DNA from 4 places in the Massilia sp. NP310 genome. Region 1 is predicted to be linked to each of the others. Evidence: predicted binding sites of a transcription regulator. Region 1 holds the regulator's gene; each other region holds the start of a gene.
The links. Region 1 encodes LexA, which represses DNA repair genes until DNA is damaged. Its sites were predicted from a motif close to ACTGTATNNNNATACAGT; they were not measured.
Positions count from the first base shown of each region.

Region 1 (5,591 bases):
CCGCCTCGTCGAGCATCTGCTTGACTTCCTTGCCCTGCGGATTGAAGGCATTGCCGGAAATCTCGTCGGCGACGGTGATCAGCTGGCGCAGGATGCCGCGGTCGCGCACGATCTCGGCGTAGCGGCGGATATTGGCGGCCGACGGCGTGTTCTGCGCCATCGCGTTCAGGTATTGCAGGCCACCCACTTCCTCGGCCTTGCCGAGCTGGTTGCAGGCTTCATAGACCGTGATCACGTCGGCCGGCTTGCCGGCGTTGATCAGGCGGACCATCTGTTCGAAGATGATGCGGTGATCGTAACGGTAGAAGTCTTCCGCATGCATGAAGTCGGCGATGCGGTCCCAGGCGGCATTATCGCGCAGCAGGCCGCCGATGACGGACTGCTCTGCTTCGATGGAGTGCGGGGGGATGCGCAGGGCTTCGATCTGCGGGTCTGAGGGTGCTGCGTTCATGGGCGGCATTATACCTTCTCCTGTCACACGGCTGTCATAATTGGTGAGTTTCAAAAGCAAAAAAGCCGGGAGAACCCGGCTTTTTCGTGTACTGCTTTTACTTCAGTTCAGCATTCGCTTAGGCAGCTTCGCCCACGACAGCGATGGTGATTTCCGACACGACGTCGGTGTGCAGGGCGACTGCAACCGGGAATTCGCCGGTGGTCTTCAGCGGGCCGTTCGGCAGGCGAACGGCAGCTTTTTCGACCGGGAAGCCCTGCTTGGTCAGCGCTTCAGCGATGTCCGCGTTGGTGACCGAACCGAACAGACGGCCGTCGACGCCGGCCTTCTGGCCGATGGTGACGGTCAGGCCGCTCAGCTTGTCGCCTTGGGCTTGGGCGGCTGCCAGCTTCTCGGCGGCTGCTTTTTCCAGTTCGGCGCGCTTGGCTTCGAACTCGGCCACTGCCGACGCGGTAGCGCGGCGTGCCATCTTTTGTGGGATCAGGAAGTTACGTGCGTAACCATCCTTGACTTTGACGACGTCGCCCAGGTTGCCGACGTTGATAACTTTTTCCAACAGAATAACTTGCATGTTTTATCTCCAGGATATCTGACTGTCGTGACCGACGATTAACCGTGGTGCAGGTCGGTGTACGGCAGCAGCGCCAGGTAACGGGCGCGCTTGATGGCGGCGTCGACCTGACGCTGGTAGTGCGCCTTGGTGCCGGTCAGACGTGCTGGCATGATCTTGCCGTTTTCCTGGACGAAGTCCTTCAGGGTGTCGACGTCTTTGTAGTCGACCTGCTCAACGCCGGCGGCGGTGAAGCGGCAGAATTTCTTGCGCTTGAACAGCGGGTTCTGCTGCTTGCGCTTCAGTTTTTCTTTGGCTTTGTTTTTGTCGAACTTTTTACCGAATGCCATTTCGAGGCTCCTGTATATCTAAATTGCCGAACTAGGCGGCACTGAAATCAATGATGTGAAACACCAGGGCTTTGCTGTTGCGATTTTTTCGTGCGAGGAATCCATCGAAGCGGTAGCTGGCGCCGAGCTCGGCGTTTCCGAACCTGCCCGAAATCTCGCCCGCGGCGAACGCGGGAACTTCGAACTCGACCAGGCGATCGATCCCCGCCTCGCGCTGATGCGAACTGTGCATCAGGACGGCTGAAACGATCGGCACGCCGGCCGGGGTGTAGCGCAGTACGTCACGCTCGGCGATGGTCGCCACGAGCTGGAGCTGATTCACCCGGTTCTACTACTGCTTGTTACGAATTCCTGGAAAAAATCTTAGGCAGCGGCGGCCGGGGCAGCTGCAGGAGCGGCTGCTTCTGCACGGTGGCTCTTGGCTGCGTCTTCGCGCTGCACCGATTTCATCATCGGCGACGGTGCGGTTTCTGCTTTCTTCATCTTGACGGTCAGATGACGCAGAACGGCATCATTGAACTTGAATGCGGTTTCCAGCTCGACCAGGGTCTCGTTGTCGCATTCGATGTTCAGGCAGATGTAGTGAGCTTTTGGCAGCTTCTGGATCTGGTAAGCCATCTGGCGGCGGCCCCAGTCTTCCACGCGATGGATGTTACCGCCGCGGCTGGTCACCGTGGTCTTGTAACGCTCGATCATCGCCGGGACTTGCTCGCTCTGGTCCGGATGGACGATAAAAACGATTTCATAATGACGCATGCATTACTCCTTGAGGACGTTTTACATAAATGCCCACCTCGGCGTCAAGACGAGTGTGGGAAGGGAACAGCCAGCTAGTATAGCGTGAAATGGGCAAAAAGGGAACTTGGCTGTCAAGCGCCCCATCGCGGCGCCGCGCTCACTCGACAATTAGGCCCATGGAAGCCCTATTTTTTGTCTTGTGCGCGCTTTTTTTGCGCTTTTTCGTGTATATCACTTGCGTATAGCAGAATACTGTACAAAAATACAGTCTACCTCTACAACCCGTTGCTGCAAGATTATTTATGCTCAAGCTCACTGCAAGGCAAGAACAGATCCTTAACCTGATCAAGGAAGCGATCGAGAACACGGGTTTCCCTCCGACCCGGGCCGAAATCGCGGCCGAACTGGGCTTCCGTTCGGCCAATGCGGCCGAAGAACACCTGCAAGCCCTGGCGCGCAAGGGCGCGATCGAGATTTCGCCGGGCACTTCGCGCGGCATCCGCCTGGTCGGCGCCAGCGTCGAGCAGATCCCGATGCCGCCACCTTCCCTGATGTCGCTGCCGCTGGTCGGTCGCGTCGCCGCCGGCAATCCGATCCTGGCGCAAGAACACGTCGAAGCGACCTATAACGTCGACACCGCGATGTTCGCGGCGCGGCCCGACTTCTTGCTCAAGGTAAAAGGCTGGTCGATGCGCGACGCCGGCATCATGGATGGCGACTTTTTGGCGGTCAAGAAAATCGATAGCGCCAAGAACGGCCAGATCGTCGTCGCCCGCCTGGGCGAGGAAGTCACCGTCAAGCGCTACCGCAAGACCGGCGACCTGGTCGAACTGCTGCCCGAGAACCCCGACTTCAAGGTCATCGAAGTCACGCCCGACGAAGAGTTTGCGCTCGAGGGACTGGCGGTTGGGTTGATGCGTAGCTGGAACTGATCGGCTTCACCTCTTGAGCACGCCGGCCTGCGGGCCGGCATTCACTATTATTGCTTGGCCTTGTTGACCACCGCATTATGCTGGTCCACGAAGGCCTCGGTCGCGCTGCGCCAGGCGGCGAAATCGGCCAATACCATCTTCGAATTGACTTTCGCTCCCTCGGCGATGTTCTGGCGCACCGCCTCCAGATAGGCGGTCGAGGCCTCGGTTTCCTGCTTGTTCATCAGCTTGGCGATGTCGGGCGGGATGCGCTTGGTCAGCGGCGACTGCGCGTTCAGGTTGGTCACCATCTTGTTGTAGCAATCCTGCCAGCTGGTCACGGCGTTGTTCACGCGCTCGATCTCTTCATTGATCTTCGACACCGCCGGGATGCGCGGCAACGGGCAGCGGTATTCGCCCGACTGCAGCTCGGCGCCATCGTAGCCCTTGATCCAGTAGTCGATCTCGGCGCGGCGAAGGACGCGCTGCTGCATGATCACGAGCGAGTCGGCGGCGACCTTATTGCCCTTGGCGGCCGACTTTTCGAACCACTCCTTCGCCTTTGCCTCGTCGACCGCGCCGGCTTCGCCATACCAGTACATCTGGCCCAGCTGCTGCTGGGCCTGTGGATTGCCGGCATTGGCCAGCTTGGTGTACAGCTTGAGCGCGCCCGCATAGTCCTTCTTCTCGAACAGGGCGTTGGCATCCTCGAGTTCGCCGGCGAAGGCGGCGCCACCGCTTGCGAAGGACACCGCGAGGAACAGGCAGGACAGGATTCGTTTCATGGGCATACCGTAAGGCTGGGCTGGTAAAAGTCCATGATAGCCGTGTTTTACGGCTGGGCTCAACCGCAAAAATGACGAGGCCGGCATTTGCCGGCCCGATCAGGACAGTTTTACCTGGCTTTACGCATCCAGCGCCTGGCGGAAGTCGCCGACCAGGTCGGCGGTGTCCTCGATGCCCACCGACACCCGGATCAGGCCTTCCGCGATGCCCATGCTGGCGCGCCGCTCGGGGCCCATCTCGAAGAAGATCGTGTGCGCCACCGGAATCACCAGGGTGCGGTTGTCGCCCAGGTTCGAGGCCGGGATCGCCAACTTGAGGCGGTTCAGGTAGTCGAACGGGTCGATCTCGTCCTTCAGCTCGAAGCTCAAGAGCGAGCCGCCGGAGCGGAACAGCGTCTCGACGATCGCATGCTGCGGGTGCGAGGCCAGGCCCGGGTAATGCACGGCGGCGACCCGGTCGTCGGCTTGGAGCATCGTCGCCAGCGCCAGCGCATTGGCGCAGGTGCGCTCCATGCGCAGGGCCAGCGTCTCGGCGCCGACCGCGATGTGGTGCGCCGCCTCCGGCCCCAGCGCGGCGCCGAAGTCGCGCAGCGCCTTGGCCCGCAGCTGGGCCATGCCTTGCGCGGCGCTCGGCTGCTTGCGGAAGTTCTGGGCGATGTTCGGATACGCGGCCCAGTCGAACAGGCCCGTGTCGGTCAGCGCGCCGCCCAGCGCGATGCCGTGGCCGCCGATCGACTTGGTCAGCGAATTGACCACCAGCCCGGCGTGCACGTCCCTGGGACGGAACAGCCAGGGCGTGGTCATCGTGTTGTCGACCACGTACAGGATGCCGCGCGCGCGGCACAGTTCGCCGATGCGCGCCAGGTCCGCCACCTGCGTGCGCGGATTGGCGATGGTCTCGACGAACACCATACGGGTGTTCGGCTGCAGCGCCGCTTCCACCCGGGCCACGTCGGTGGCGTCGACGAAAGCGACGTCGACGCCTTGGGCCGCCACCGTCTGCCACAGGCTGTTGGTGTTCCCGAACAGGAAGCTCGACGAGACGATGTGGTCGCCGGCTTTCAGGAGCGCCTGGAACAGCGCGCCGATCGCCGCCATGCCGGTGCCGAAGCACAGGGTGGCGACGCCGTCTTCCATCCTGCTGATCTTGTCTTCCAGGGCCGACACCGTCGGGTTGCCCTGGCGGCCGTAGCGAAAGCCCGGCTCCTTGCCCTGGAATACCGACGCCAGCTGGCGCGCATCGGCATAGCCGAAGGCGACCGAGGTGTGCACCGGCTTGTGCAGCGAACCCTGCTCGATCGTCTTGCGGCGATCGTTGTGCAGGATGGTGGTCGTGAAACCGTAGTGCTTGTTATCCGACATGGTTTACTCGGCCGCCACCGGCGGATTCAGGTTGAGCTGGGTGCGCACCTTGTCCTCGGCGTCCTTCGACTTCGGATTGTGACGCGCCGATTCCTGGCGGTCCAGGTATTCGGGGGTCACGTCGCCGGTGACGTAGACGCCGTCGAAACACGAGGCCTCGAAGTTCTTCAGCGCCGGATTGACGTCCGAGATCGCGCGCTTGAGCGCGTCGACGTCCTGGTACACCACGCGGTCGGCCGTGATCTCGCGGCACACTTCCTCGACCGTGCGGCCATGGGCGATCAGCTCGTCGCGGGTCGGCATGTCGATGCCGTACACGTTCGGGTACAGCACCGGCGGCGCGGCCGAGGCGAAGAACACCTTGCGGGCGCCGGCTTCGCGCGCCATCTGCACGATCTCGCGGCTGGTGGTGCCGCGCACGATCGAGTCGTCGACCAGCAGCAC
Region 1 covers NZ_CP080379.1:2,568,138-2,573,728, forward strand. Annotated here, with positions in the region: gene KY496_RS11310 (replicative DNA helicase) at 1-460, opposite strand, end outside; gene rplI (50S ribosomal protein L9) at 570-1,022, opposite strand; gene rpsR (30S ribosomal protein S18) at 1,061-1,351, opposite strand; gene priB (primosomal replication protein N) at 1,383-1,673, opposite strand; gene rpsF (30S ribosomal protein S6) at 1,715-2,107, opposite strand; gene lexA (transcriptional repressor LexA) at 2,392-3,021, shown strand; gene KY496_RS11340 (tetratricopeptide repeat protein) at 3,069-3,785, opposite strand; gene KY496_RS11345 (cystathionine gamma-synthase family protein) at 3,906-5,147, opposite strand; gene purF (amidophosphoribosyltransferase) at 5,151-5,591, opposite strand, start outside.

Region 2 (5,591 bases), 230 kb from region 1:
TGCTGGCCGATGGCGTCAAGGCCGCCCAGCGGTCGCTGGATATCGCCAGCTTCCAGTATCGCGAGGGCTTGACCGATTTCCAGCGCGTGCTCGATTCCCAGCGCGTCTTGTATAGCCAGCAAGAGCTCCTGGCCACGACCCGGGGCAGCCTGGTGCAGAACCTGATCGCCCTCTATAAAGCCATGGGCGGCGGCTGGGAACAGGGCAGGAGCCGGCCGCCGGTGGACGAGGCGACCCGCGCCGTGATGGAGCGGCGCAGCGACTGGAAGGACGTCCTGCGCGCGCCCTTGCCGGCGCCCGGCGGGGAGCGCAAACCATGAGTCCGGACCCGGTCAAGCTCGAACAGACGGCGCCGCCCGGCGACGCGGCGCCGACGCCCATCCCGGCGGCATCGGGCGCGCCGGCGCCGGCGCGGCCGGGCAGGAAAAGCCGGCTGGGCTTGACCATCGTGCTGGCCCTGATCGTGGCCAGCCTGGGCTGGTATCTGGTGGCGGATCGCCTGACGCCATATACCTCGCAGGCCCGGGTGCAAGCCTTCGTGGTGCCGGTGGCGTCCGAAGTGACGGGCATGGTGCAGGAGGTCTACGTCAAGAACAACGACGAGGTGGAGGAAGGGCAGCTCCTGTTCCATATCGACCCCAGCACCTACCGCATCGCCCTGCGCCGCAGCCTGGCGGACTATGAATCGGTGCGGCGTTCGGTGAATGCCTCGGCGCTGGCGGTCAAGGCGGCCGATGCGGCGCTGCAGGCCGCCAGGGCCATGCACGTGTTCGCCAAGCAGGATGCGGGCCGGCTGGAACAGATCTTTGCCGAAGACCCCGGCGCGCTGTCGATCCGCCGGGTGCAGAATGCGCGCGCGTCGCTGGCCACGGCGCGCAGCCAGGAAATCGCCGCCCAGGCGGAGCTGCGCCGCGCCGAGGAGGCGGCCGGCGATGAAGGGGAGCGCAATGCGCAGCTGCTCAGCGCCCGCGCGGCGGTCGAGAAGGCCGAGCTCGATCTGGAGCGTACGGCCGTGACCGCACCCGCGCGCGGTCTGGTGACCGACTTGCGCACCGATGTCGGCCAGGTCGTGCAGGCCGGTTCGGCGGCGATGACCCTGATCGCCGTGCACGACCTCTGGATCAGCGCCGACATGACCGAGAATAACCTCGGCAATATCGCGCCGGGCGACGAGGTCGCGATCGTGCTCGACGTGGTGCCGGGCCAGGTCTTGAAGGGTCGGGTGCGCAGCGTGGGCAGCGGGGTCAATGCGGGCCGGGAGGCCAAGGCCGGCACCTTGCCCGAGATCGACAACAGCCGCGACTGGCTGCGGCAGGCGCAGCGCTTCCCGGTCGCCGTGGAGTTCGACCCTTCCGAACGCGCGCAGCTGCGCGCGGCCAGGATCGGCGGGCAGGCCGACGTGCTGGTGTATACGGATGACTACACGGTGATGAACTGGCTGGGCGCCGTCTTCATCCGCCTGATGAGCTACCTTTCTTATCTTTATTGACGATGGAGCGCGCTGACAAGGCGGTCTTGCGGCTGGCGATCGGCCTGGCGCTGGCCGTGCTGCTCGCCTATGGCCTGGCGCTGTCGTCGCCGTTCGTGCTGTGCGTCATGACCGTGCTGATGTTGAGCAAGCCGGGGCCGCCGATGCCCTTGCTCAAGGGGATGGTGGTGGCCCTGCTGGTCGCCGCGGTGCTGGCGGCCGGCGTGCTGATGGTGCCGCTGCTGGAGCATTACGCCAGCGTCGCGCTGGTGTTGACGGCGCTGCTGCTGTACACGGTATTCTTCATCGGCCTGCAAAGCGGCAGCCCGCTGGCGAATATCGTGGCGATTGCTTTCACCCTGATTCCGGTGGCCGGGGTGGTCGACCAGGCCCTGGTGCCGGCGATCAGCACCGCCATCGCGCTGGGGCTGTTTGTCGGCGTGCTGGTCGGCAGCCTGTCGCATGCCTTGTTCCCGGATGGAGCGGACCCCGCCGCCAGGCCGGCGCCCCCCGCCGTTGCCGCGCACACGGCCAGATGGCGCGCCGTGCAGGCCACGCTGGTGGTGATGCCGGTGCTGGTGCTGGCCCTGGTCAACCCGGCCTTCTATCTGTCGGCCATCATCAAGTCGGTGCTGCTGGGCCAGCAGGCCGGCTCCACCGGCGCCCGTTCGGCGGGGCGGATACTGGTCGGTTCGACCCTGGCGGGCGCGGGCATGGCGACCCTGGCCTGGTTCGGCCTGGCGGTGTTGCCGACCCTGTGGATGCTGGTGCTGTGGATGGCCGCCGCGGCGCTGTGGAGCGGGGCCCGGATCTTCGGCCTGAAGGCCTCGGCGCTGCCGCCCTCGTTCTGGAGCAATGCCCTGGTGACCATGCTGATCTTGCTGGGCCCGGCCATCGAGGACAGCGTGGTGGGGAAGGACGTCGGCCACGCCTCGCTCGTGCGGGTGAGCTTGTTCATCGCGCTCGCGCTGTATGCCTGGGCCGTCGTGTGGGCGCTGGAATGGTGGCGCACAGCGAGGGCGCTGCGGCTCGGGCGAGTGAATAAGCAACAGGACGTTTAATTTTAGTCAATACCAGTGACCCAATTGGTATAGCCAAAACGAATAGGTCTTGCAAAACGCGACTTCAGCGAGTACTGTACGTTTATACAGTATTTGTCTGATAAGCCTGACATGACCCATTCAGCCATCCTTGCCGCACCCGAGGCAGTGCACCCATCGCTGTGGCGCGCGTCGCAGCTGGCGCATGCCGACACGCGCTGCATCGACACCGGCCACGCGACGCTCTCGAGCCAGCTTCCCGGCGGCGGCTGGCCCGGCGGCACCCTGGTCGACCTGCACCTGCAGCAGCCCGGCATCGGCGAGATGCGCCTGCTGCGGCCGGCCCTGGCCGCCTGCGCCGAACGCCGCATCGTGCTGCTGCAACCGCCCCATCCACCCCAGGCCCTGGCGCTTGCCGCGCTCGGCCTGGAGCCATCCCAGTTGCTGTGGCTGCGCACGACGCGCACCGCGGATGCACTCTGGGCGGCCGAGCAGGTGTTGCGTAGCGGCAGTTGCGGCGCCTTGCTGTTCTGGGCCAACCATATGCGTAACGACAATCTGCGCCGCCTGCACCTGGCGGCGCAAGGTGGCGAAACGCTGTTTTTCATGCTCCGCCCGCTGGCCGCGGCGCAAGATGCATCTCCCGCGCCTTTGCGTCTTGCGTTGCGGCCGGCGGCCGGCGGCATGAATATCGACTTCGTCAAACGCCGGGGACCGCAGCGCGAGGCGCCGCTGTTCCTTCCTCTTGGATCTTCACTACTGCAACGCCATGCGCCTCTGGATCGGCCTGTATTTGCCCCAGCTACCGCTCGAGGTCTTCAGCCCACGCTGGTTCAGTGAGGCGAGCGAGGCCGGCGGCGTTGTCGGTGGCCCGATTGGGGGGCTGGTAGTTGGCTCGGTTGTTGATCCGGCGGTTGGCCCGGCTGTTGGCCCGGCTGGCGGATCGGATGGCAGCGCGCCTGGCGCTGATGGCCATGGCGGTCCGGGCCGCGACCATGGCAGCGTCATCCTCGAGCAGGAGCGGGTGATGGCGCTGTCGCCGGCGGCGCGCGCTGCCGGCGTGCAGATCGGCATGCGCCGCGGCGGCGTGCTGATGCTGATGCCCGAGGCGCGCATCGAACTGCGCAGCCACGAGCGCGAGGCCGAGGCCATGGAGGCGGTGGCCATGACCATGCTGCAGTACACGCCGCAGGTGGCGCTGGCCGAAGAAGCGACGCTGCTGCTCGATATCGGCGCCAGTTTGCGCCTGTTCGGCGGCATCCGGCGCCTGTGCGAGCGGGTGCGCGCCAATATGGCGGCGCTCGGCTTCACGGCCTGCATCGCCTGCGCGCCCACCGCGCGCGGGGCCTGGCTGCTGGCGCGCCGTAATGCGGGGCGCGCCCTCACCATGGACTCGCTGGTGCGGCGCCTCGACCGCCTGCCGGTGGGCTTGCTGCCGCCGGCGCGGCCGTTCGCCGGCTGGTTCGAGGGCATCGGCTGCCGCCGCCTGGACGAGCTGCGGCGCCTGCCGCGGCCCGGCCTGCAGCGGCGCTGCGGGCGGGCCTTGCTCGACATGCTCGACGCCGCCTATGGCATGCACGCCGAGTTGTTCCAGTGGGTCGCGCCGCCCGAGCGTTTCCATGCGCGGCTCGAATTGTTCGACCGGCTCGAACAGGCCGAACTGCTGCTGGCCGGCGCCCATCGCCTGGTGCTGCAGATGACGGGCTGGCTGTGCGCGCGCCAGCTGGCGGTCGAGCGCATCCGGCTGTCGCTCGATCACGAGCGCGGCCGCATGGCGCGTCCACCGACCCTGGTCGAGGTGGCGCTGGCCGAACCCACCTGGCGCGACGAGCACCTGCTGCGCCTGCTGCGCGAGCGCCTGGCCAAGCTCGAACTCGAGGCGCCCGTGATCGGCATCGGCCTGGAGGCGCAGCAATTGCAGGCGATGGCCCCGCCCACCGACTCGCTGTTCCCCGATCCCGGCGGCAGCGAGGAAGACCGGATGCGCATGATCGAACTGCTGGTGGCGCGCCTGGGGGCAGACAATGTCTTGCAGGCGCTGCCGATGGCCGATTACCGGCCCGAAGTCGCCAACGCCTGGGTGCCGGTGCAGCAGAAGGTGAGCGCCGCCGCGCGCGCGGCGCAGATGCCGCCCGATGTGCGGAGCCTGCCGCGTCCGACCTGGCTGCTGGCCAAGCCGATCGCGCTCCTGATGCGCGACCACCGGCCGTTCTACGGTTCGCCGCTGCGGGTAGCGTCCAATCCCGAGCGCATCGAGGCCGGATGGTGGAGCCAGACGCAAACGCGCGACTACTTCATCGCCGAGGGGCAAGACCACGCGCTGTACTGGATCTATCGCGAGCGCATCAACGGCACCGGCGAGGATGCGGCGCCGCGCTGGTTCCTGCATGGACTATTCGGGTGATGAAGGCCTTCGCGCGAGCGACGTCGCGAGTCGATGGCGCCGCTCCAGGGCTCTAGACCCCGCCGCCGCCAGCAGCCGCTTGAACGTCGGACATTCCATATGCCTCGGCGCCGGGCAAGCCGCCGCATGCCGCAAGCCCTTGCTCATCGCCGTCAATCGCAGCACCAGCGCGTCGATCTCGTCGGCCTTCGCCGCCAGCATGCGCCGGTCGATCTCCGGCTGGGCGCGTGCCCCGAACATCGCCTGTATCTCGTCCAGCGACAAACCCGCCGCCTGCCCCAGCGCGATCAGCGCCAGCCGGTCCAGCACCTCGGGCGTGAACGTGCGCCGCAATCCCTGCCGTCCATTTGAAACGATCAGGCCCCGCTTGTCGTAGTAACGCAGCGTCGATGCCGGCACGCCCGTTCGTTTCGCGACCTCAGCAATATCCACGCAATCCCTCTTGACTTGAAGTTGACTTCAACTTCTATAGTGAGACGCATCGCTTGCCCCGTCAACCACGAAGGAGAATCAACATGAACGAGATCATCGCGATCGTGCTCATCGGCTGCGGCGCCACCGCGCTGCTCGACGCCTGGCTGGCGCTGCTGCGCCGGCTCGGCACGCCGACGCTCGGCATGGCGCTGCTGGGACGCTGGATCGGCCATCTGCTGCGCGGCCGCGTACGGCATGCGGCGAT
Region 2 covers NZ_CP080379.1:2,796,877-2,802,467, reverse strand. Annotated here, with positions in the region: gene KY496_RS12400 (efflux transporter outer membrane subunit) at 1-320, shown strand, start outside; gene KY496_RS12395 (HlyD family secretion protein) at 317-1,489, shown strand; gene KY496_RS12390 (DUF2955 domain-containing protein) at 1,492-2,529, shown strand; gene imuA (translesion DNA synthesis-associated protein ImuA) at 2,641-3,348, shown strand; gene KY496_RS12380 (DNA polymerase Y family protein) at 3,278-4,912, shown strand; gene KY496_RS12375 (helix-turn-helix domain-containing protein) at 4,901-5,344, opposite strand; gene KY496_RS12370 (DUF2938 domain-containing protein) at 5,428-5,591, shown strand, end outside.
Region 2: a site for LexA is predicted at 2,603-2,620, ahead of imuA (translesion DNA synthesis-associated protein ImuA). Genes of this name have one in related genera too.

Region 3 (5,591 bases), 1.1 Mb from region 1:
TTCATGGAGCGGAGGAGGGAAGGTCAGGCGGAACAGGCTGCCCGGGAAGCGCGCGGAGTGGCTGCGCGGGTTGTTGAAGATGTCGATCTCGGCGCCGTGCTGCCGCGCGATCTCGCGCACGATCGCCAGGCCCAGGCCGCTGCCCTGGGTATTGCTGCCCAGGATGCGGTAGAAGCGCTCGAACACGCGTTCGCGCTCGCTCGGGGCGATGCCGGGGCCGGTGTCCTCGACCTCGAGCAGGGCCGGTCCGCCGGCGCCGTCGCGCCGCACGCGCACCGTGACGCTGCCGCCGGCCGGCGTGTAGCGCAGCGCATTGTCGATCAGGTTCGACAGCAGTTCGCGCAGCATCAGCGGCTGGCCGGCGATGACGACCGGGCCTTCGTCGGCGGTGGGCGGCTCGAAGCCCAGGTCGATCTCGCCCGCGAACGAGGCCTGCACCCAGTCCTGCACCGTCTCGCGGGCCAGGCGCGGCAGGTCGATCTCGGCGAAGGCCAGGCCGGCCTGCGGCTGGTTTTCGGCGCGCGCCAGCGCCAGCAGCTGGTTCACCAGGCGCGTGGCCGACTCCGAACTCTTGGCCAGCTGTTCCAGCGAGCGGTGGATCTCGGCCGGGTCGAGCTGGCGCAGGGCCAGCTCGGACTGCATGCGCATGCCGGCCAACGGGGTCTTCATCTGGTGCGCGGCGTCGGCGATGAAGCGCTTCTGCATCGCCACCGATTCGCCCAGGCGCTCGAGCATGTCGTTGAAGGAGCCGACCAGCGGCGAGATTTCTTCGGGCACCTGGCGTGGATCGATCGGCGACAGGTCGTCCTGGGGCCGCGCCCGGATGCGCTGCTGCAGCTCGGCCAGCGGGGTCAGGCCGCGCGACAGCGCGAACCAGACCAGCGCCAGGATCACCGGCAGGATGATGAACTGGGGCAGGATCACGCCCTTGATGATCTCGCCGGCCAGGTGCGCGCGCTTGTCGAGCGTCTCGGCCACCTGCACCAGGGCCAGCGGCGGTTCGAGCGGCGGCTGCGGGGAACGCTCGTGCAATGGGTCGAGGTTGATGTAGGTGTAGGCGACCCGGATCGGCGTGCCGTGGATGCTGTCGTTGCGGAACTCGACCGCGCCGCTGCGCGCATGCTCGTCGTCGGCGTTCATCCGCGGCCGCGGCAGGTCGCGGTCGCCGTCCAGCAGCTCGCCGTCGGGCCCGGCCAGCAGGTAATAGACGCTGTCGACGTCGTCGGCGCGCAGGATGTCGCGGCCGGACGGATGCAGCTGGCCGGCGGCCTTGCCGGCCACGCTGCGGATCTGCTGGCCCAGCACCGTGACCCGGTCTTCGAGCGCGTCGTCGAACGGCTGGTTGGCGATCGACTTGGCGACGAGATAGGTGATGGCGATGCTCATCGGCCACAGCAGCAGCAGCGGGGCCAGCATCCAGTCGAGGATCTCGCCGAACAGCGAATGGCGGATGTTCTCGTCCGGCTCGGGATTCGGCGGGACGTAGGTCGGCTCGGCCGGCGCGGCCGGGGCAGAAGCCGACCCGTGCTCGGGCCAGGGCGTCAAGCCGGCGTCGCGTTCGTTCACCTGTCGGCGACGGTTGCCGTTGCGGTTGCAGCGCTGCGCTCGGCGGAGGCGCTGGCGGCGGCCTCGGAGAATTTCTCGAGGCAGTAGCCCAGGCCGCGCACGGTGGCGATGCGCACGCCGCCGACTTCGATCTTCTTGCGCAGGCGGTGCACGTAGACCTCGATCGCGTTGTTCGAAACTTCCTCGCCCCATTCGCACAAGTGGTCAACCAATTGTTCTTTGGATACCAGACGACCGGTGCGCGCCAGCAGCACTTCGAGCAGGCCGAGCTCGCGCGCCGAGAGGTCGAGCATCTGGTCGTTGATGTAGGCGCTGCGGCCGACCTGGTCGTAGACCAGCGGGCCGTGGCGCACCACGGTCGGGCCGCCGCCGGCGCCGCGGCGGGTGAGGGCGCGCACCCGCGCCTCGAGTTCGGACAGGGCGAACGGCTTGGCCATGTAGTCGTCGGCGCCCAGGTCGAGGCCCTCCACGCGCTGCTCGACGGAATCGGCGGCGGTGAGGATCAGGACCGGCAGCAGCGAGGCGCGGGCGCGCAGGCGGCGCAGCACCTCGAGCCCCGACATCTTCGGCAGGCCGAGGTCGAGGATGAGCAGGTCGAACTCCTGGGTGGAAAGGGCGGTGTCGGCATCCTGGCCGTTCTTGACGTAATCGATGGCATAGCCGGACTGGCGCAAGGATCGCGTCAGGCCGTCGGCAAGTACGCTATCATCTTCAGCGAGCAGAATTCGCATAATGGCACCTCGGTTATCGCGTTAGACAAACTCAGACCCGTATTGTGTTTGATTTGTCGCAACAATGCGAGCCTGGCCCCATTTCTTGACAAGATGGCCACGTATTAGTGCTTGCAAAAACCACTGGATTTTTATACAGTAGTGACTCTTGAAGTGCGCGTGCGCGCCCACACCTTGCCTACTCCACGATTGAAAGTACACCATGGACGACAAAAAATCCGCATTGAACGCCTCTGAAAAAGGCAAGGCGCTGGCAGCCGCCCTGGCGCAAATCGAAAAGCAGTTCGGCAAGGGCTCGGTCATGCGCATGGACACCAGCGCACCGGTCGAGGAAGTGCAGACTGTTTCCACCGGCTCGCTGGGCCTCGACATCGCGCTGGGCGTCGGCGGCCTGCCGCGCGGCCGTATCGTCGAGATCTACGGCCCTGAATCGTCGGGTAAAACCACCCTGACCCTGCAGACCATCGCCCAGATGCAAAAACTGGGCGGCACCTGCGCCTTCATCGACGCCGAGCACGCGCTCGACGTGACCTATGCCCAAAAATTGGGCATCAACCTGGGCGACCTGCTGATCTCGCAGCCGGATACCGGCGAACAGGCGCTCGAAATCACCGACGCACTGGTGCGTTCGGGCAGCGTCGACCTGGTGGTCATCGACTCGGTGGCGGCACTGACCCCGCGCGCCGAGATCGAAGGCGACATGGGCGATTCGCTGCCGGGCCTGCAGGCGCGCCTGATGTCGCAAGCACTGCGCAAGCTGACCGGTTCGATCAACCGCACCAACACGCTGGTGATCTTCATTAACCAGATCCGCATGAAGATCGGCGTCATGTTCGGCAGCCCAGAGACGACCACCGGCGGTAACGCACTGAAGTTCTACGCCTCCGTGCGCATGGACATCCGTCGTACCGGTTCGATCAAGTCGGGCGACGAAGTGATCGGTAACGAAACCAAGGTCAAGGTCGTCAAGAACAAGATCGCGCCACCGTTCAAGGAAGCCCACTTCGACATCCTGTACGGAGCAGGCACCTCGCGCGAAGGCGAAATCCTGGACCTGGGCGCCGACAACAAGATCGTCGAGAAATCGGGCTCGTGGTACAGCTATAACGGCGAGCGCATCGGCCAGGGCAAGGACAACGCCCGTCAGTTCCTGGTGGATCGCCCAGCCCTGGCGCGTGAGATCGAAAACAAGGTCCGCGCCGCCCTGGGCGTGCGTGAACTGCCGCCGGTGGCAGCCGGTGGCGACGACAAGCCGAAGCTGCAGGCTGTTGGTGAGTAATCGTCTGGCGAGGGCGGCGCGGCAAGGTAGCGCCGTGGCTGTTCGCGCCATGTTGTCGACGATGGTGTTGCCATGCCAGCACCCGTACTGAGCCTCAAGGCGCGCGCGCTGCGCTATCTGTCGCAGCGCGAGCACAGCCGGTTCGAGTTGCGGCGCAAGCTGGCCAAGTATGCCCAGGAAGACGAAGACGTCGACGCCCTCCTGGATTTCCTTGAAAAGAATAACTGGCTGTCGCAAGAACGTTTTGCCGAGTCCCTGATCAACCGTAAGGCCAGCCGCTACGGCAACAGCCGTGTGGTGGCGGAGCTGCAAAGCCATGGCGTCACCGGCGATGCACTGGTCGAGATCAAGGCTGGGCTGTCCGACAGCGAGACCGCGCGCGCCGTCGAAGTCTGGCAGCGCAAGTTCGGCACCGTCGCCACCGACGCGGCAATGCGGGCCAAGCAGATGCGCTTCCTGTTGCAGCGCGGCTTTTCCCAGCGCGCGGCGCGGGTGGCAATGCAAGGTAGCCCTGCGGACGACGAGTTGTCGTAGGGTGGACGGATTTTCCGTCCACGCGTTCAACTACAATATGCGTCATTACAGCGTGCCTTTGACTAAGATGTACGTCATTACAGCGTGCCTCGAAGGACTTCATGTCCGTGACGCTGATCTGGCGGCCATACCTCTCCAGGCGCCAGCGTGGAGCGCCATCTCCCGATATGCCTAGGGCATATTCCTCAACGGGCGATGGCGCTGCACGCTGGCGCTTTGTTACGCCTGACCGTCCGATCACTGACTGATCCTATCCCAACCACATATCTTTCATTCACGTCGTGAATGGCTTGGCGACTCGCATTAAAGACGGGCGAATAATATAAGCGGCAAACGCGCCGTCATATTCCCCCGAAGTCCCTTCATCTCCTCGTAGTATCCCTTACTAACCTTTCTTTCCCATGCGCCGCTGTGGACGCTGTGCTAAACTTTGCGGGTTTAAGCAGCGCCGCATGAGCGGTTGTTGTCGCAGAAGCTGCGGCAACGTGCACGAAGCACACCGGCTGCATCACTAACCGCCGTCTCGACGGCACTGGTATTTATGCCTTTGTCACCTCCCGTATCGCGCTCGCTCCGGCATACGCGCGCCATCACAGTCGAAGCGTTCGCGCGCGACGATGGCTTGTGGGACCTCGATGCCAGCATCCGCGATGTGAAGACGCGTACTGTCGCGCTTGCTTCCGGCGAACGGCCCGGCGGCACGCCGGTGCACGACCTCAAGCTGCGCGTGACCATTGACCGCGACCTCAACATCGTCGATGCCGAAGCCGCATCCGATGCCGTCCCGTATCCGGGCTATTGCGATACCATCGGCCCTGCCTACAAGAAGTTGATCGGGCTCTCGCTCGTGAACCATTTCCGGTTGCATCTGAAAGACCGCCTATCCGGCGTGCTCGGCTGCACCCATTTGACCGAATTGGCCCAGGTGCTGCCAACCGCAGCCTTGCAAGCCTTTGCTGACGACAATGTCGATGCCCCAGGCGGGCTCGGCGGCTCGTCAACCGACCGTCCATTTGAGCTCGACCGTTGCCACGCCCTGCGCAGCGACGGCCCTGCCGTGGCCAAATACTACCCACGCTGGTCGATCAAGGCCGTCTCGGGTTAGCGTTCGTCGTTTTATTTTTTGTAGTTCAACCGTATTTCTAATTCAGTAATAGAAGAAGGGAAGCCAGCATGAAGATCCATGAGTACCAGGGCAAAGAGATCCTCCGAAAATTCGGGGTGACCGTTCCGCGCGGCATTCCGTGCATGTCGGTGGAAGAGGCTGTCAAGGCAGCTGAAGAACTGGGCGGTCCGGTCTGGGTGGTCAAGGCCCAGATCCACGCTGGTGGCCGTGGCAAGGGCGGTGGCGTCAAGGTCGCCAAGTCGATCGAACAAGTCAAGGAATACGCTGACCAGATCATGGGCATGCAGCTGGTGACCCACCAGACCGGCCCGGAAGGCCAGAAAGTGCGTCGCCTGATGATCGAAGAAGGCGCCGA
Region 3 covers NZ_CP080379.1:3,640,969-3,646,559, reverse strand. Annotated here, with positions in the region: gene KY496_RS16020 (sensor histidine kinase) at 1-1,566, opposite strand, end outside; gene KY496_RS16025 (DUF4212 domain-containing protein) at 1-5, opposite strand, end outside; gene KY496_RS16015 (response regulator transcription factor) at 1,563-2,297, opposite strand; gene recA (recombinase RecA) at 2,500-3,576, shown strand; gene recX (recombination regulator RecX) at 3,649-4,110, shown strand; gene KY496_RS16000 (DUF2889 domain-containing protein) at 4,652-5,215, shown strand; gene sucC (ADP-forming succinate--CoA ligase subunit beta) at 5,284-5,591, shown strand, end outside.
Region 3: a site for LexA is predicted at 2,420-2,437, ahead of recA (recombinase RecA). Genes of this name have one in related genera too.

Region 4 (5,591 bases), 790 kb from region 1:
GCTTATCGGCGCTGAGCCAGGCGCATTCCTCGAAATGCTTGAGCATGACCGGGGTGATGAAGCGCGTGCGCGTCGCATACACATGGCGGTCGCCCATGCTCGACTGCTGCTTGATGAAGAAGCGGTTCGGCACCACCAGGTGCAGGTTCTCGCGCGCCCGCGTCATGGCCACGTAGAGCAGGCGCCGTTCTTCCTCGATGTCGTCCTGGCTGCCGGTGCCCATGTCGGACGGCATGCAGCCGTCGACGACGTTCAATACGTGCACCGTGTTCCACTCCTGCCCCTTGCTCGAGTGGATCGTGGACAGAATCACGTAGTCTTCGTCGAGCAGCGGCGCGCCGGCGCGGTCGCTGGTGGCCTCGGGCGGATCGAGCGTGATCTCGGCCAGGAAGCTCTCGCGGTTGCCATAGCCGCCGGACAGCGCCACCAGCTGGTCGAGGTCGGCCGCGCGCACCTGCGCATCGTCGTGCAGGCGCTCCAGGTGCGGCTGGTACCATTCGCGCGCCAGCTCGAGATCCATCGGCCAGCGCAGGCCGGGCGTGCGCAGGCGCCGGTACAGCGCGCAGAATGCCTGCCAGTCGGTCTTGCAGCGCGCCGGCACCGCGAAGCCTTCCAGTGCCGCCGCCGGATCGTCGCTGCTGCCTGCGGCCTCGACCAGCCGGGTGGCGCTCGCCTGGCCGATGCCGGGAATCAGCTGCAGCGCGCGGAAACCCGCCAGCCGTCCGCTCGGGTTCTGGGCGAAGCGCAGCACGGCCAGCACGTCCTTGATGTGGGCCGCCTCCAGGAATTTCAGGCCGCCGAACTTGACGAAGGGGATGTTGCGACGCATGAGTTCGAGTTCGAGCGCGGCGCTGTGGCTGGCGGCGCGAAACAGCACCGCCTGGCTTTTGAGGGCGACGCCGGTCTCGCGCTGTTCGAGGATGCGGTTGCAGACCCAGCGCGCCTGCTCGGCTTCGTCGGGAATCAACACCAGCTGCGGCTTGATGCTCGACGCCTTGTCGGTCCACAGGGTCTTGGCGTGGCGCTCGAGCGCGGCGCCGATCACGGCGTTCGACGCGTCCAGGATCGGCTGCGTGGAACGGTAGTTGCGCTCCAGCGTGATCAGGTGCGCCGGCTGCGAGAACTGGGCGGGAAAGTCGAGGATGTTGCGCACGGTGGCGCCGCGAAAGCCATAGATCGATTGCGCATCGTCGCCGACGACCATCACGCCGCGACCGTCGGGCTTCATGCCGGTGACGATGGCCGCCTGCAAGCGGTTGGTGTCCTGGTATTCGTCGACCAGCACGTGGTCGAACAGCGCGCCGAGCTCCGCCCCCAGCACCGGGTCGGCCGCCATCTCGGCCCAGAACAGCAGCAGGTCGTCGTAATCGAGCACGTTCTGCTCCTGCTTGGCGTCGACATAGGCGCCGAACAGGGTCTTGAGCTGGGCTTCCCACTCGCTGCACCAGGGGAAGAACGCCTGCAGCACCGCGTCGAGCGGCTCGCGGCCATTGACCACGCGCGAATAGATCGACAGGCAGGTGCCTTTCAGCGGAAAGCGTTTGTCGAGCTGGCTCAGGCCGATCTCGTGGCGCACCATGCCCATCAGGTCTTCGGAGTCGCCGCGGTCGTGGATCGTGAACCCGGCATCCAGGCCGATGCGGCCGGCGAACTCGCGCAGCAGGCGCGCGCCGATGCTGTGGAAGGTGCCGGCCCAGGGCAGCGTGACCGGCGCCTGGCTGCCCTTGAGCCCGAACAGCCGGTGCAGCACGCCGCCGGCGCGCTGGGTCATCTCGGTGGCGGCGCGGCGCGAAAACGTCAGCAGCAGGATGCGCTGCGGATCGGCGCCCGACTGGATCAGGCGCGCCACCCGGTGCGCCAGGGTGTTGGTCTTGCCGGAACCGGCGCCGGCCACCACCAGCAGCGGACGCGGCGCGTCAAGCCCGACGTCGTGCTCGACCGCTGCCCGCTGCTCGGGGTTCAGGCTGGCGAACGGGTCGTCGGTGGCGGACAGGTTGGCGATCGGATCGGCGACGGCGGACATGGGACGGAATCTGGAAATGCCATACTGTACATTTATCCAGTCACGGGCCGCAAGAAGAAAATGCGGCCGTCCGACGCCGCCGTCAAGGCGTTGTCAAGGATGACATCAGGCATGACCTCAGCAATCGCTGCCAAGTCACGGATAATCAAGGCGTTTTTTGGATATCCACAAAGTCTGTGAATAAGTGTGTGGAAAAGCGGGGGCTTGACACGCTGGACGCGGCCTCCCGTGCGGCTTTCAACAATTTGCCTATTGGGAAGGCAATCTCGTTTCCGCTGTAAATCAAGGGGTTACACGTTGTGCCCCCGACGCACGCAGTATGCACCACAAATAAATCTCGCGGCAACTTTGTGGTCTGGCGGATGCGCCGGATCCGGTCAGGCGAGCGCCCGGCGCCGTTCCGGTTCGAGCAGCACGCGTTCGATCACCTGCGAGCGCACGCCATGCGCCTTGAGGTACTCGAGCGCCGGCATGGTGCCGCACTCGCCCAGCGTGGCGATGCCGCGCGCCACGATGTCACGCTCGCGTACGTTGCGCCTGAGCTCGGAAGATCCGGAGAGGCGTTGGTCGATATCCTGGGCACGGTATGGGCTCATGGCGCGGGTCTCCGGTGGGTTATGTCGCTGACGCACCACGAGTATTGACGATGCTGGAATGAAGTCAATGTCAAACCTGTATCGAACCGCGAAAACCCTGGCTGGATGCCTGTGGCCTCGACCAGCGCTGCGCCGCCCGCCCGCCCGTCATCCTGCCTACAATCGGCCGCAACACACCAACCATGAGGATTTCCATGAGCATCCAACCCGACCTGAATCCCGGCGACGACGCCGCTCCCGGCACGCCTGGCGCCGGCGAGGACATCTGCGACGCCTGCGCCGGCCGCGGCACGCTGGCCGATGGCAAGCCATGCCCGCAATGCGGCGGCACCGGCCGCGTGATGGAAGGCATCGGCGGCGGCTGAGCCACTACCCACGGCGGGTAGTGCGTGGACACGGCACGGGCCCTGCGGCGATAATCGCCGGATGAGCGCCTTACCCTTGCCGATACCGCCTTCCGCCCCCCAGTCCCCACGTTCTGCGCCGCCGGCCGAACCCGATCGTCCCCGCCCGACTTCGCTGACCGACCTGTTCGTGTCGTTCACGCTGATCGCCCTGCAGGGCTTCGGCGGGGTGCTGGCCGTGATCCAGCAGCAAGTCGTCGAGCGCAAGCGCTGGATGAGCAACGAGGAATTCATCGAAGAATGGTCGGTGGCCCAGATCATGCCGGGCCCGAACGTCTGCAACCTGGCCATGATGATCGGCAGCCGCCATTTCGGCCTGGCCGGCGCCATCAGCGCCCTGGCCGGCATCCTCACCGTGCCGCTCATCCTGGTGCTGTGCCTGGCCCTGGTCTACGCGCAGTTCGCCGCCCAGCCCCAGGTGCAGGGCGCCCTGCGCGGCATGGCCGCCGTCGCCGCCGGCCTGATCGCCGCCACCGGCCTGCGCATGTCGGTCGCGCTGACTAAAAACGTGATTCCGCTCGCGGCCTGCATCGCGATCGCCGCCGCCGGCTTCGTGCTGCTGGCCTGGATCCGCATGCCGCTGGCGGCCGTGATCGGCCTGCTCGGCTGCCTCGGCTGCGTGCTGGCCTGGCGCGGGCTCAAGCCATGAGCGCGCCCAGCCTGGTGTTCGGCTGGCATGACTGGCTGAACCTGTTCGTCCATTTCCTGATGCTGTCCATGATGTCGCTCGGCGGCGCGATCTCGACCACCTCCGAGATGCAGCGCTACCTGGTCGAGCGCCAGGGCTGGCTCAGCCAGACCCAGTTCGCCGACTCGGTGGCCCTGGCCCAATCGTCGCCCGGGCCCAACGTCCTGTTCGTGGCCCTGCTCGGCTGGAACGTGGGCCTCAATTCCGGCAGCGTGACGGCCGCGCTCTGCGGCGTCGCGATCTCGATGATCGGCATCATGCTGCCCTCCACCGTGTTCACTTACCAGGTCGCGCAGTGGGCCCAGCGCAACCGCGAGCTGCGCGCCGTGCGCGCCTTCAAGCAGGGCATGGCGCCGCTGGTGATCGCCATGCTGCTGTCGACCGCCTGGCTGCTGGCCACCGGCGGCGGCAAGGGCGGCGAACACATGGACAACTGGCCCCTGTGGCTGCTGACGGCGGCCACCGCCATCGTCATCTGGCGCACCCGCCTGCACCTGCTGTGGATGCTGGCGCTCGGCGCGCTGCTGGGAGCCCTGGGCGTGGTCTAGTTGGCAAGCCGGGGCGGGAAGCGGCATACTGGCGGCATCCATCAACTGCAATCGACCCCAAGATGCCCCAACTCCTGAATGAACATGCCTGCTTCGGCGGCGTGCAACGCTTCTACCAGCACGACTCGGCCGCCATCGGGCTGCCGATGAAATTCTCGGTCTACCTGCCGCCGGCGGCGGGCGAGAAGAAGCTGCCGGTCCTGTTCTACCTGGCCGGCCTGACTTGCACCGAAGAAACCTTCATGATCAAGGCCGGCGCCCAGCGCCTGGCCAGCGAACTGGGCATCATCCTGGTCGCGCCCGACACCAGCCCGCGCGGCGCCAACGTGCCGGGAGAAAGCGACAGCTGGGACTTCGGCGCCGGCGCCGGCTTCTACCTCGACGCTACCCAGGAACCGTGGGCGCGCCACTACCGCATGCACAGCTATCTGCTGGAACTGCATGCGCTGGTGCTGGCCACCTTCCAGGCCGACCCGGGCCGGGTAGGCATCTTCGGCCACTCGATGGGCGGCCATGGCGCGCTGACCATGGCGCTCAAGCACCCCGACCTGTTCCGCTCGGTCTCGGCCTTCGCGCCGATCGCCGCGCCGAGCCGTTGTCCGTGGGGCAAGAAGGCCTTCGGCGGCTACCTCGGCGCCGACGAAAACGCCTGGCAGCAATATGACGCCAGCGCCCTGATGGCATCGCACACGGGCGCGCCCTTCCCTGGCGGCATCCTGATCGACCAGGGCCTGGGCGACAAATTCCTGGTCGAGCAGTTGTTGCCCGAGGCCTTCGAGCAAGCCTGCGCCAAGGCCGGGCAGCCGCTCACCCTGCGCCGCCATGCCGGCTACGACCACGGCTATTACTTCATCTCGACCTTCGTCGAAGACCATCTGCGCTTCCACAGCCGCCAGCTCGGCTGATCCAACCTCGCGGCCCCGTCCGGGGCCGCCATTCCCATCGACATCATTCCGCGCGGCAAACGAACGACGGCCACGCTCGTCCCTGTGTATGCTGGAAGTTAACAACTTCTTCATCATGCAAGAGCTCGAACCGTTCATCGACCGCGCCGACGCGGGCACGAAACTGGCAACTGCGCTGGCACGGGCGCTGGCGCACCATGCCGGCAGTCAAGACGTGCTCGTGCTGGCCCTGCCGCGCGGCGGCGTGCCGGTCGCGTTCCCGATCGCGCAGGCGCTGGGGGCCGAACTCGACCTGCTGCTGGTGCGCAAGCTCGGCTTGCCCAACCAGCCCGAGTTCGCCATGGGCGCCATTGCCAGCGGCGGCGTCCAGGTGCTCCAGCCCGGCGTGCCGGGCCTGATGGGCGTGACCCGGGCCGAAGTCGATGCG
Region 4 covers NZ_CP080379.1:1,776,463-1,782,053, forward strand. Annotated here, with positions in the region: gene KY496_RS07700 (ATP-dependent helicase) at 1-2,023, opposite strand, end outside; gene KY496_RS07705 (hypothetical protein) at 2,401-2,619, opposite strand; gene KY496_RS07710 (hypothetical protein) at 2,814-2,984, shown strand; gene KY496_RS07715 (chromate transporter) at 3,046-3,672, shown strand; gene KY496_RS07720 (chromate transporter) at 3,669-4,259, shown strand; gene fghA (S-formylglutathione hydrolase) at 4,322-5,164, shown strand; gene KY496_RS07730 (phosphoribosyltransferase family protein) at 5,253-5,591, shown strand, end outside.
Region 4: a site for LexA is predicted at 2,047-2,064, ahead of KY496_RS07700 (ATP-dependent helicase). Genes of this name have one in related genera too.